3 regions of the Shewanella maritima genome follow, and region 3 is predicted to be linked to each of the others. Evidence: predicted binding sites of a transcription regulator. Region 3 holds the regulator's gene; each other region holds the start of a gene.
The links. The regulator FliA, encoded in region 3, starts transcription of late flagellar genes. The targets are predictions, from matches to a motif close to CTAAAGNTNNNNNNNNNNNNGCCGATA.
Positions count from the first base shown of each region.

Region 1 (4,315 bases), 990 kb from region 3:
TTGGCTCGTTAGTGTGGGCAAGTGAAGTGCCGTCAAAGCAACTCGATATTGGCGTGAGCTACAAAGTGGGGCATGACAGCCTTACTGGCATTTACATCAATCCGTTTAAGCAATCGTTCGCCGTGATAACTGCTACGCTGAAACGCTATGCAGCACGATTAAAGCAACGTTCGCACTCCTAACTTCCTAATAGCCTTTATCCAAGTCATCGGGTGAGTGATTTGCTAAAGTTACAGTAAACTGCAAGGCTATTGACTTTTACTCACTGAAATTTACAAAAAGAATAATATGTTTTTATCTCCATACTACTCAAAACAACTGCAGCAGGATGCCAGCAAAGTGGTGATCAGTGCGCAGCAAGCCAGTGACTTCGCAAAAAATGTTGCTGGAGACTACAACCCAATTCATGACGTTGGTGCAAAGCGTTTCTGCGTGCCTGGTGATTTACTGTTTGCGTTAGTGCTGACGGAACACGGGCTGAGCCAAAACATGCAATTTAATTTTGAGGGTATGGTGGGCGATAATGTCGAGCTGCTTTTAGACCCTAGTGTCGGCGACAGCTTTAATATTCAAGACACGAACGGCAAGTCATATTTGAATGTCAGCCGTTCTGGCGAGCTATGTGAGTGTGACACTCAAAAAGCCGCATTTATTAAGAGCTATGTGGCATTTTCTGGGCTTAACTTTATCCACGTGTTAGTTCCCTTGATGCGTGAGCATCAAGTGATGATCAATCCTGCCCGTCCGCTTGTTATATACGAGAGTATGGCATTTGAGCTAACCGACTTTAGCTTTGAAGAGATGAGCTTAGAGTTGGTGGAGCAAACCCTAAAAGTCGATGGCAAGCGCGGTGACGTTACCCTGAATTTCGAGCTTACGAGCCAAGGAAGAGTGATAGGTACTGGTGTTAAAACCCTGGTGCTAAGCGGTCTGCGCGAGCTTGAAGAAGACAAAGTTGAGCAAATGTGCCAAGCCTATGAAGGGCGTAAAGCGGCTTAAGTGCTGTTGATGTTTAGCTAATATTTACTGAAATCAGACATTAAAAAGCCATGTGCAGAACACATGGCTTTTTGTCATTTTGAACTTTTTGTTGGAATTAGACTTTAACGTTGATGTTATGGCCTGAATTGCCTGTTGGCGGAGGTACCGCAGCTTCAATCAACTGCATGGCAATGTCGCCTTCGACCTTTTGTTGTTCTTTTGCCATTACCGCAACTTTAAGGCTGTTGCCTGAGTCAATATTGGTCGGCATTGACGACGGTGCATTTACTGAAATAGTCATACTTACCTCAAGTTTCAGCTTAGAAATCATGCCTTCAACGAATGCAAAGTTAAAGGGCAAGGGAGAGTCGTTACTTAATGGCTGTTAGTCATCGATTCGCTATCAAATGTTTGGCGAGCCATTTTACTCTCTTTGTTTATCGGCCCTTTTAAGTTTAGCTAAAGGAAAAATTTTCGCCAAATAGCTAATTTTTGCATTTCTGTGCAAAACCACATTTAGATTGTGTACAATTAAATGATCTACATCTCACTTTGTGTTGCAAAAGCGTGTTTGGTCAGCTGAGTGAGCTGAGCATCACGCCATTAAGTAAGAGCTTTAATATGAAACAACCCGAGTTAATGTTAGAGAATCAGGTTTGCTTCTCGCTTTATAGTTTAACTAACGCGATGGTGCGTGCTTACAGACCTTTACTTGAGTCGATTTCTCTGACGTACCCACAATATCTAGTGATGATGGTGTTGTGGCAAACCTCTGGCATTAGTGTGAAAACCTTAGGTGAACAGCTGCATCTCGATTCAGGTACATTAACTCCCTTGTTAAAACGCCTAGAGGCAAAGGGGTTAGTGTTGCGCGGGCGCAGTGAACAAGATGAGCGTGTTCGTGTGTTACACCTCACTGAAGAAGGACAAGCGCTCAAGCAACAAGCCAGTGAAATCCCTGGTTTAATGCGTTGTAAAGTCGGTGGCGAGATGGAAGAGTTGCAACAACTCAAAGCGCTGTGTGACAAGACTCTGGCTCTGATGAAAGACTAATATAGGCTCAGTGCTTTGGACAGACGCCAATAGATTGGGCAGTACATCACTGCTCTTTTTTGTTGTTGGCTGCCATTTCTCAACTCTCACATGAGCGCTTTTTCACTTAGACACTTTTCTCACATAGTCATTTAGTCACTTTGGGCGCTCCCCAATTGTTCATTAAGTTGTCATATATCTGTCATACTATTTAGCGTGAAACATCAGCGTTTGAGCCTGTAAGTATGTTCACATACTTGTGCTGATCGGTATAAATACAATAGATATAAAAAAGGTTAGCCACATGATTTATTGGCAGATTTTTACCCGCTTTTTAGCCTTAGGTTTAGTCAGTTTTGGTGGGCCTGCAGCCCATATTGGCTATTTTCGCAAAGCATTTGTTGAAGAGCTGCAATGGCTTGATGATAAACGATATGCCAGTCTCGTTGCGTTAAGTCAGTTTATGCCTGGCCCAGGATCGAGTCAGGTTGGTTTTGCCATTGGTTATCATAGAGGTGGCTTGCTTGGTGGTTTTGCTGCATTTGTTGGCTTCACCTTACCTTCGTTTTTACTGCTGTTCTTGCTGGCTGTTACCAGTGCTAAATGGCTAGATATGCCTGCGGTGCAGGGCATGATCCATGGGCTCAAATTACTTGCAGTAGTCATCGTTGCCGATGCCACTTTGGGCATGTTTAAGCAATTTTGCCAGCGCAGTGCTGCGCAGCTCATTGCTGCCTTTACTGCTATTACTTTGATTATCTTCCCTGCAATGGCTACGCAAATTCTGGTGTTACTTGTTGCCGCATTTGTTGGGGTGATGACGCTTAATCGTGAGCCCAAAACGGCAGACATTGATCAGCTCGCCCAGTTTCAAGCACAGCCTATCAAGCTCAACTATGTCTGGTTAGCTGTGTTTGTTTTAGGCTTGATTGCATCAGTTTTGTTAATTGATAAACACCACAGTCTGGGGCAAGTGTTTGCCCAGTTTTATCAAGTTGGTAGCTTAGTGTTTGGTGGCGGTCATGTAGTCCTACCATTACTTGAGTCGAATGTGGGTGAGTTAGTCTCGCCAGAGCGCTTTTTAACTGGCTACGCCTTGGCGCAGGCGATCCCAGGCCCTATGTTCGCTTTAGCGGCCTTTTTAGGTGCAGATATCTGGTTAGAGTCGCCGATCCTTGGTGCTATTGTCGCAACACTAGCCATCTTTTTGCCGGGTTTTTTACTGATGCTGGTAGGACTTAAAAGCTGGCATGCCATCAGTCAAAGACCAGTGATTTCAGCGGCTATTGGCGGAGTTAATGCTGCTGTGGTTGGCTTACTGTTTGCCGCACTTTACTCTCCGGTATTTACATCTGCCGTCTTGAGCCCCGTGGATATGGGGCTGGTAGTACTTGGCTTTGCGCTGCTGAAAATCATCAAGCCGCACATTGTCGTGTTGGTAGCTGGATTTGCCGCAATCGGCGCTGTGATCACGCTGATTTAGCCCTGTGCTCGCTTAACAGATATCAGTTTGGGTCAGAGTAAACTGTTAAATTCTAATCCCTTAAATAGATTAAAAAACGATTTTTAGACCAGTAATTAGAACTCCGTATAGCTAGTCAACTCTGCTTATTAACATTTGGGTCAGAGTAAAATGTTAAATTCTAATCTTTTATTTGGATTAAAATTGGGTTTTTAAATCTGTTTAAAGGTTTTTTTTAGGTTTTCGGACTGGAAAGTAGCCACTTTTAACATTTGGGTCAGAGTTGTGACTCTGACCCAAAAGTTACAAAGCGAGTATTAAGCTTGGGGATTATAACGCTTCTAACCTCTCAGCTTTGACCGCGCAGACCTTGTATTCAGGGATCTTAGCGACAGGGTCGACAGCATTAATCGTTAGTTTGTTTGCAGCGGCTTCAACAAAGTGGAATGGCAAAAACAGCACGCCCGCTTGAGCACGTTTGGTAACAAACGCGCGTATGGTGATTTCACCGCGGCGGGTAGATAGCTTAATGACTTCGCCATTACCAATCCCCAGTTTTTCAGCATCATAAACCGAAATCATCACCTGAGGCTGACCTAGCTTATCTAAACCTTGGGTTTTACGACTTAGCGTACCTGTGTGGAACTGCTCAAGTAGTCGCCCAGTCGACAACACTAACGGATATTCCTCACAGGTTTCTTCAGCTGCGGCGCGATACTCAACAGCCGTGAATAAGCCTTTACCACGAACCGGACCATTAGCATGCATCACAGGTGTGCCTGGATGTTGCTCATCTGCACACGGCCATTGAATGCCTATAGCAGGCTTGCCGTCTGTGTC
Region 1 is NZ_CP036200.1:1,710,727-1,715,041, reverse strand. Features, by position in the region: gene EXU30_RS07440 (sterol desaturase family protein) at 1-182, shown strand, start outside; gene EXU30_RS07435 (DUF3581 domain-containing protein) at 289-999, shown strand; gene EXU30_RS07430 (cytoplasmic protein) at 1,097-1,342, opposite strand; gene ohrR (transcriptional regulator OhrR) at 1,570-2,034, shown strand; gene chrA (chromate efflux transporter) at 2,318-3,496, shown strand; gene fdhF (formate dehydrogenase subunit alpha) at 3,806-4,315, opposite strand, start outside.
Region 1: EXU30_RS07430 (cytoplasmic protein) is a predicted target of FliA. The motif match lies at 1,420-1,446, and genes of this name have one in related genera.

Region 2 (4,315 bases), 1.2 Mb from region 3:
AGCTAACGGCCATGGCTAGAATGGCAAATAGCAAGCTCCAACGCAGCAGGTTAGTATTGGTGCTCGTTGGCTCTTTACCTAGCTTTTTTATTATTGATTGCGAGATTAAGGTGGTTAAACCTGAGTGTGATAAAGCTGCAGCAAAGGCGCCGAGTAGCGCATAACTAAGTGCTATTTGCGCGCCACCACCTAGACCGCTGTTAAATGCAGCGATAGTTTCGTTTAAATTCAAGCCGCCAAATAAACCGGCAACGACTGCACTAATGGTCAGTGCAATGACCACGTTGACGCGGGCAAAACTCAAAATGAGCATTAAGCACACCGCAATTACAACTGCATTCATATTTACGCTTCTTATTAGATTTTTGTTAAACGGTTATTTTTGACCTGATTTAATGAGTTTGTCTAGCTCAATAGTGTTATTTCATTAACTTTGCAGCGCTAATTATCAATTCGCTGATAACTTGTAAATAAGCATGACACTCAATGTAAAGCGAGGTTGTAGCTTGGGTGCGTATGTGAACTAAACTCACGGTGTTGTATTTTTCAACGAATAAAACAAAATTCATCGGAAATATCTTACTGCTACTCCAAATTAGTAGTATGGTATGTCACAGTTTTGTTTATACCATGACGTGTATACACTAACTTGAACTATTTAAGCCATTAATGGAGAGTAAAAATGAGCGTATTAGTAGGACGTCCAGCCCCAGATTTCACTGCAGCAGCAGTACTTGGTAACGGTGAAATCGTTGATAGCTTTAACCTAGCAACAGCGATTAAAGGTAAACCAGCGGTTATTTTCTTCTACCCACTAGATTTCACTTTCGTATGTCCTTCAGAGTTGATCGCATTTGATCACCGTATGGAAGAATTCACTAAGCGCGGCGTTGAAGTAATTGGTGTTTCTATCGACTCACAATTCTCTCACAATGCGTGGCGTAACACTCCTGTTGATAAAGGTGGTATTGGCCAAGTTAAATACACTCTTGTTGCTGACGTTAAGCATGAGATTTGTAAAGCATACGACGTTGAGCACCCTGAAGCTGGTGTTGCATTCCGTGGCTCTTTCCTAATCGACAAAGAAGGCCAAGTTCGTCACCAAGTTATCAACGATCTACCACTAGGTCGTAACGTTGACGAAATGATCCGTATGGTTGACGCGCTTCAATTCCACGAAGAGCACGGTGAAGTTTGTCCTGCGGGCTGGTCAAAAGGTGATGAAGGTATGGACGCAAGCCCAGAAGGTGTTGCTTCTTACCTAAAAGACAACTCAGAAAAGCTTTAATCTGTACCTAGATTAGTTTTACGAGTATTAAAAAGCTGCCTCCGGGCAGCTTTTTTGTTTTGGTTAGTCGTTTATCTTACTGCAACTACTTAGTTTCGTTGCTCTGTTCTTCAACGGCAGGCTCTTCAAGGGCAGGCTTTTCAAGTGACTGATCTTCAAGTGACACGCATGGCCAGCCACCGAGAGCCTTCCATTTATTAACGATATGACAGAAAAGCTCAGCGGTGCGCTCCGTATCATATAGTGCAGAGTGGGCCTCGCTATTGTCAAAATCAATGCCAGCCATTCTGCAAGCTTTGGCTAATACCGTATGACCAATTGCAAGGCCTGCAAGGGTTGCAGTGTCAAAGCTGGCAAATGGGTGAAATGGCGAACGTTTTAATGAGTTGCGTTCAATGGCGTGATTGACAAAGCCAACATCGAAGGCTGCATTGTGAGCCACAATAATACTGCGGTGACAGTCTGCCGCTTTTTGCGCTTTTTTCACTTCTTTAAAGATTTCTAAAAACGCCTGTTTTTCATCGACCGCACCGCGCAGCGCACTGTATGGGTCGATACCATTAAACGCTAATGCGTCAGGTTCAAGGTTTGCACCCTCAAACGGCTCGATGTGATAGTGCAGGGTTTTATCAAGCTCAAGCACACCATCTTCATTCATTTTTAATAGGGTGACGGCTATTTCGAGCAGGGCATCTGTTTTAGCGTTAAAACCAGCTGTTTCCACATCGATAACGACGGGGTAGTAGCCACGAAATCGATTCTTAAATTTATTGGTGTCGCAAATGTCAGTCATGCCTGCCGTATCCTATTTTACTGGTCATCGAAACGCTGTGATGACGTTGGTCGGCTATTATGGCGAATCGCCGTGGCGCTGTCATGTTGCTTAGGGTAAATAATCACCAATTAATAGCAGTTTGGTTAAAGGATTCCAGTTTAAGGCCGATAGCTAAAGAGAACTTAGTGATTAGGGGAAGCAATATGTGGCAAAAATGGCTGTTGGCAGCGTCTATTTTGATGTGCTCAAGTGCGCAAGCTGAGCTACGTCATTATGTTGCATCCCTTGATAACTCAATGTGGAAAATCAGCGAAGACTCACCTGTTGAATGCCAGCTTTCTCACGACATTCCTGGCTATGGTACAGCTATGTTTACCAGTCGCTCTGGTAAAGACATGAATATGTTGTTTACCCTAGATATGTGGCTAAAACCTGATGCGGTTACTCAGGCAAAATTGATTAGCCGTGCACCACAGTGGCGACCAGGTCTAAACTCTCGGGAAATTACCACATTAACTTATCATGAGCAGTTTAACGGTGAAGTGCCGAAGAAAGCTGCTTGGGCCATGCTTAATGAGCTAAGTCAGGGCATGGTACCTACCTTCTACTACGCAGATTGGTACAACCCGTCTTCAAAAGTGGCGGTAGGGATCTCTTCGGCAAACTTTAGCTCTGAATATCATAAGTTTCGTGCTTGCTTAGCAAATCTACTGCCTTATGGTTTTGATGACATTTCTTTTACTGTTCTTAACTATCGCGAAGGTGGCAAAGAGTTGACTCGATACTCGAAAAAGCAGCTAGAGCGAGTAAAGCGTTATTTAGAGCATGACCAAGATGTTGACCTCATCTTGGTTGATGCATACACCGATAGCTATGGTGAACAAGCCGCTAACCAACAGGAATCTGAATTGCGAGCTCAATCCGTAAAAGATATTTTAGTGGCAAGTGGCATTGACCAAACCCGAATTTCGACAACCGGTCACGGTGAGCGTCGCCATGTTGCGGGTAACGCGTTGGCGACAGACAGGCAAATTAACCGCCGTGTTGTCATTAAAATCACTAAAGATATCTAATCACAAGTATCCGCAGATTTAGCCATTTTGTTCACGGCTTTCAGCCTGTAGGCTGCCGATTGATTCGGCAAATATCACTTAAGAGGTATACGGAAGGCTAAACGTAGGCCAACTCTTTATATCGCTGCAATTTTATCGTTATTAGTAGAACGCTCTTGCACATAGTGCAGGGGCGTTTTTATTGATTTGCATTATGAGGTTTAGATTACCCAAGTTACTATAACTTAGGCAAAAAAAAGCCTGCTTAAATAAGCAGGCCGAATAATTTGCAATCAACAAATTGAAGGAAGGAAGTCAAGCATAAGAACCAATAACAACTGATGTATTGGGTTACATCAATCTGGTGTTCTTTGTTCTCAAAAATCTGAAAAACTTGTTTTTGGGAACGAGGTAAATATTAGAGCCTGGGCACTAGTTTGACAAACTAGAAAATTTTCATGTTTGCATTAGTTTTTCTTATGATTAATTGGCTGTGAGTATTATGCTAGTCACTAGAAATTATTATAAGCACTGTGATTTATCATACTTGCACGGAAGATTTGCATTTTTAGTGCATATCTATTCGTATCCCCCATGCTAGCAAGGATAACAAAATGTTAAATTCGGTTTATATGGCATGTTGGCCGAATTAATTTTTATGAAATTATTAAAGAATATAGATTGCATAGGGGATGACTGAGCTGAATATCCTGGTTAGTTAATTGGGTTAGATAAATAAGGGCAAGTACGTGATATTGCAGTTAGGTGCGTTTGGATAGACTAGATACAGCGGAGCTGTTGTGTCTATAAGTTTTAAATGTGCAAACTTATTTAAGGGTGGGCTGGCTGAGCAAAGCGCGAAGTAGTCGTCAACATTGCTATTGTTAAGGTATTGCGGATTAATAATTCTTCACTTAAACCCTACATTGGACGTAATCGGGTATTTTAGTGAGCAAAAGTCGGATTTCAGTGGTCATATTATTCACAAGCCTAGAGTGACTAGGTATAGTAAGCGAAAAATAAATAATAGATTATGCAAACGTTAATGACCTTTAATTGGCCAATTTCCATTTACTATGAAGATACCGACGCTGGCGGTGTTGTTTATCACTCCAATTACCTCAACTTTTTCGAACGGGCGAGAACCGAGTGGTTAAAGTCATTAGCGATTAACCAAACCGAGTTGCTTAAGCAAGATAT
Region 2 is NZ_CP036200.1:4,261,918-4,266,232, forward strand. Features, by position in the region: gene EXU30_RS18040 (Na+/H+ antiporter family protein) at 1-343, opposite strand, end outside; gene EXU30_RS18045 (peroxiredoxin) at 683-1,288, shown strand; gene rnt (ribonuclease T) at 1,374-2,081, opposite strand; gene EXU30_RS18055 (flagellar protein MotY) at 2,267-3,136, shown strand; gene ybgC (tol-pal system-associated acyl-CoA thioesterase) at 4,161-4,315, shown strand, end outside.
Region 2: EXU30_RS18055 (flagellar protein MotY) is a predicted target of FliA. The motif match lies at 2,207-2,233, and genes of this name have one in related genera.

Region 3 (4,315 bases):
AATCAAGGCGATGATATTGTTAAGCGTGGTGGCGTTGTGGCATTTGTTGGTCCAACAGGTGTGGGAAAAACCACTTCGCTGGCGAAAATTGCAGCAAGATTTGTCGCACATCATGGTCCAGATCAAGTTGCGATGATCACAACAGACCATTATCGCATTGGAGCCTATGAGCAGCTGGCAACTTATGGCAAAATAATGGGGTGCCCTGTTAAGCAAGCTCATGATTTAGCAGAGCTTGAACAAATTTTATACCAATTTAGAAGTCGTAAATTGGTATTGATAGACACTGCGGGTATGGGACAGCGAGATATGCGCCTATATCAGCAATTAGATAACTTAACGGCTAATAGCCGAATTCCAATTCGTAGTTATCTTGTTATGTCAGCAACAGGCCAGCGCAGAGTGTTACAAGATGCAGTAAATCATTTTAAACGCATCCCTCTAGCCGGTGCTATATTAACCAAGTTAGACGAATCAATATCAATTGCTGGCGCACTGAGCGTATTGATTCAAAATGAGTTACCATTAAGTTATGTGACTGATGGTCAACGTGTTCCTGAAGACATGAAGGTCGCGGATACGTTAGCCTTAGCCAAGCAAGCGCTAAGTGCGTTGAACGAATCAGAGCAACAACCGTCACCACAAACGGCCAACCATAATGAGATGGCCTATGCATTTGAGTAAAGATATGACCCGGGATCAAGCAAGCGGTTTACGTATGATGAATCAACCAAATAACGAAAAAGTGAAAGTTATCGCGGTTTCAGGTGGTAAAGGGGGCGTAGGTAAAACCAGCGTTTCAATCAACACCGCAGTTGCTCTCGCTGAAAAAGGCAAACGAGTATTAGTACTTGATGCTGACTTAGGGTTAGCAAACGTGGATGTCATGCTTGGCCTTCGCGCTGAGAAAAACTTATCTCACGTTCTATCTGGCGAATCAGAGCTAGACGATATTATTGTTCGAGGTCCTAAAGGCATTGGTATTGTGCCAGCAACTTCTGGTACTCAAGCGATGGTTGAGCTTACTCAAGCTCAGCATGCAGGCCTTATTCGCGCCTTTAGTGAAATGCGCACTCAGTTCGACGTACTGATTGTTGATACCGCGGCAGGTATTTCAGATATGGTGCTGAGTTTTTCACGTGCGTCACAAGATGTATTGATTGTCGTGTGTGACGAACCAACCTCTATTACCGATGCTTATGCCTTGATAAAAATCTTGAGCCGCGAGCATGGTGTGTTCCATTTCAAAATTGTTGCAAATATGGTGCGTTCTTTGCGAGAAGGTATGGAATTATTTGCTAAACTCAGTAAAGTGACAGACAGGTTCTTAGATGTCGCGCTCGAGCTGGTGGCAACGGTGCCGTTTGACGATAATTTGCGCAAATCTGTCCGTAAGCAGAAGTTAGTAATTGAAGCCTTTCCAAAATCGCCAGCGGCTATCGCTTATCATGGCTTAGCTAACAAGATTATGACGTGGCCAATCCCGCAACAACCTGGCGGGCATCTAGAATTTTTTGTTGAACGCTTAGTCCATCGTCCTACTCAGCAAGAGGAACGAGCGAGTGAATAAAGCTGCAGCATATACCCAATTCGATAACAAAACGTCTATCGTTGAACAGTATGCTCCGCTAGTAAAACGTATCGCTCACCATATGTTGGCTAGGCTTCCTGCCTCTGTGCAATTGGATGACTTGTTGCAGGCAGGAATGATGGGGCTGCTTGAAGCTTCATCAAAATTTGATGGCAGTAAAGGTGCCAAGTTTGAAACCTTTGCTGGGATCCGCATCCGAGGGGCAATGATTGATGAGATCCGCCGTGGTGATTGGGTTCCCCGTTCCGTTCACAGAAATAGTCGTCGTATCACTCAAGTGATCGATGAGTTAGAGCAAACACTTGGGCGCGATGCTCGTGACACAGAAATTGCTGAAAAACTTGAGATGTCGCTAGATGAATACCATCATATCTTAAACGACGTTTCTGTGGGGAAAATCATAGGCATAGAAGACTTGGGCGTGTCGCAAGATGTCATCGTCCCGGAAGACGAAAATCCGGACGAAGCGTTCGAGTCACTTGCTGAAGTACAGTTTCAATCTGCGTTAGTTGAAGCTATTAAAACTTTGCCTGAGCGTGATGCTTTAGTCTTATCCCTGTATTATGACGAAGCATTAAACTTAAAAGAAATTGGTGCCATTCTTGAGGTTAGTGAGTCTAGAGTTAGTCAGATTTTAAGTCAGGCTATGTTAAGACTAAAAGGTAAGCTCAAGCATTGGACACAAGAATAATTAATAAATAGAGCACGTAAGTGTAAGCTCACCGGAGGAAACCTTGGACAAGAATATGAAGATTCTTATTGTTGACGACTTTTCAACAATGAGACGTATCATCAAGAACTTGTTGCGAGACTTGGGGTTCAACAATACCCAAGAAGCAGATGACGGGTCTACGGCCCTACCTATGTTACAAAAAGGCGAATTTGACTTTGTTGTAACTGACTGGAACATGCCTGGTATGCAAGGCATCGACTTATTGAAAGCCATTCGCGCTGACGATTCTCTTAAACATTTACCTGTACTTATGGTAACGGCCGAAGCCAAGCGTGAGCAGATTATTGCTGCAGCGCAAGCTGGTGTAAACGGCTACGTGGTTAAGCCATTTACCGCAGCCACGCTCAAAGAAAAGCTAGATAAAATCTTTGAACGCTTAGCATAAAGTAGGGATACGCCATGCAGGTAGAAAACGCGGGATTGATTACACTTGAGCAAGCCCAGTTGCTGGTTGAGCTGCTTAGTGCTGATCAGCAAGAGCAAGCTGATAACCTCATTCGTGAAATCGCTGCCCCTCTTCAAAGGGAGCTATTTGAAGAGGTCGGTAAGTTAACTCGTCAGTTACATAGTGCCCTTGAAGACTTCCAACTTGATAGTCGCCTCTCTGAATTAGCTAACACAGAAATCCCAGATGCCAAAGAAAGGCTTAACTACGTCATCGATATGACGGAACAAGCTGCAAATAAAACCATGGATGCGGTTGAAGAATGTTTACCTTTGGCCGATACCATAATTACAAACATTCAAAGTGTGACCCCTATGTGGGATAAATTGATGCGCCGCGACATAGAACTGAGCGAGTTCAAAGTGTTATGTCACGACGTTCAGAAGTTTATGTCTCACAGTGCTCATGACTCGAATCGTTTACGTGAATTGCTCAATCAAATATTGATGGCGCAAGACTTCCAAGATTTAACCGGACAAATGATCCGTCGGGTGATAGACCTTGTCAGAGAAGTGGAAAACAACCTAGTTACCATGCTGACAGTGTTTGGTGACCACCCAATGCAAGCACAAGAAACAGCAAATAATAATATTGAGGCCGAAGGCCCTATAATGGATGCAGAAACACGCGAAGATGTTGTTACAGGTCAAGATGAAGTCGATGATCTGTTATCTAGCCTGGGTTTCTAATTAGGAGTCAACTTAATGTCCTTTGATGTCGATGAAGAGATACTGCAGGACTTTTTAATTGAAGCGGGTGAAATCCTTGAGCTTCTACAAGAGCAATTAGTTGCGCTTGAAAATAATCCTGACGATAGTGATTTATTAAACGCCATTTTCCGTGGGTTCCACACGGTTAAAGGTGGTGCAGGCTTTTTGAGTCTTACACCTATGGTTGATGTCTGTCATGAGGCAGAAAATACCTTCGACCTGTTAAGAACCGGTAAACGCCACGTCAACTCTGAGTTGATGGACATTATTTTGCAAGCTGTTGATTCGATTAACAGCATGTTTGAACAAACTCAGCAAGGTATCGAGCAAGATCCAGCAGAACCAGAACTATTAGAAAAGCTTAAACTGCTGAGCTCTGGCGAGCCGCTGCCTTCTGAAATGGGAGGTGATGTAGAGTCTACTGTCGTAGAACCCGAGCCCATCCCAGAGCCTGAGCCAGAACCTGCCCCTGAACCTACTCCGGAGCCTCAGGCTAATGAAGGGGAAGGTGGCATTGATGAAATTGATGAATCCGAGTTTGAAGCGTTACTCGATGCTCTGCATGGTGAAGGCGGTAGTCCATCAAATACGAAAGAGCAGCCGGTGGCTGAACCTGCAAGTTCGTCAGCGGTCGCTGATGATGAAATCACAGATGATGAATTTGAAGCTTTATTAGATGAGTTACATGGTTCAGGTAGCTTCAAGACCAGTGATGCTAAGCCTGCTGAGGTCGAGCAACCACCTATGGTGGATGCTGACGATATTACCGACGATGAATTTGAAGCGCTGTTAGACGAGCTACACGGTAAGGGCGGTGCACCAAAAGCCGTCGATGC
Region 3 is NZ_CP036200.1:722,630-726,944, reverse strand. Features, by position in the region: gene flhF (flagellar biosynthesis GTPase FlhF) at 1-684, shown strand, start outside; gene EXU30_RS03140 (MinD/ParA family protein) at 689-1,570, shown strand; gene EXU30_RS03135 (RNA polymerase sigma factor FliA) at 1,563-2,282, shown strand; gene cheY (chemotaxis response regulator CheY) at 2,326-2,709, shown strand; gene EXU30_RS03125 (protein phosphatase CheZ) at 2,724-3,458, shown strand; gene EXU30_RS03120 (chemotaxis protein CheA) at 3,474-4,315, shown strand, end outside.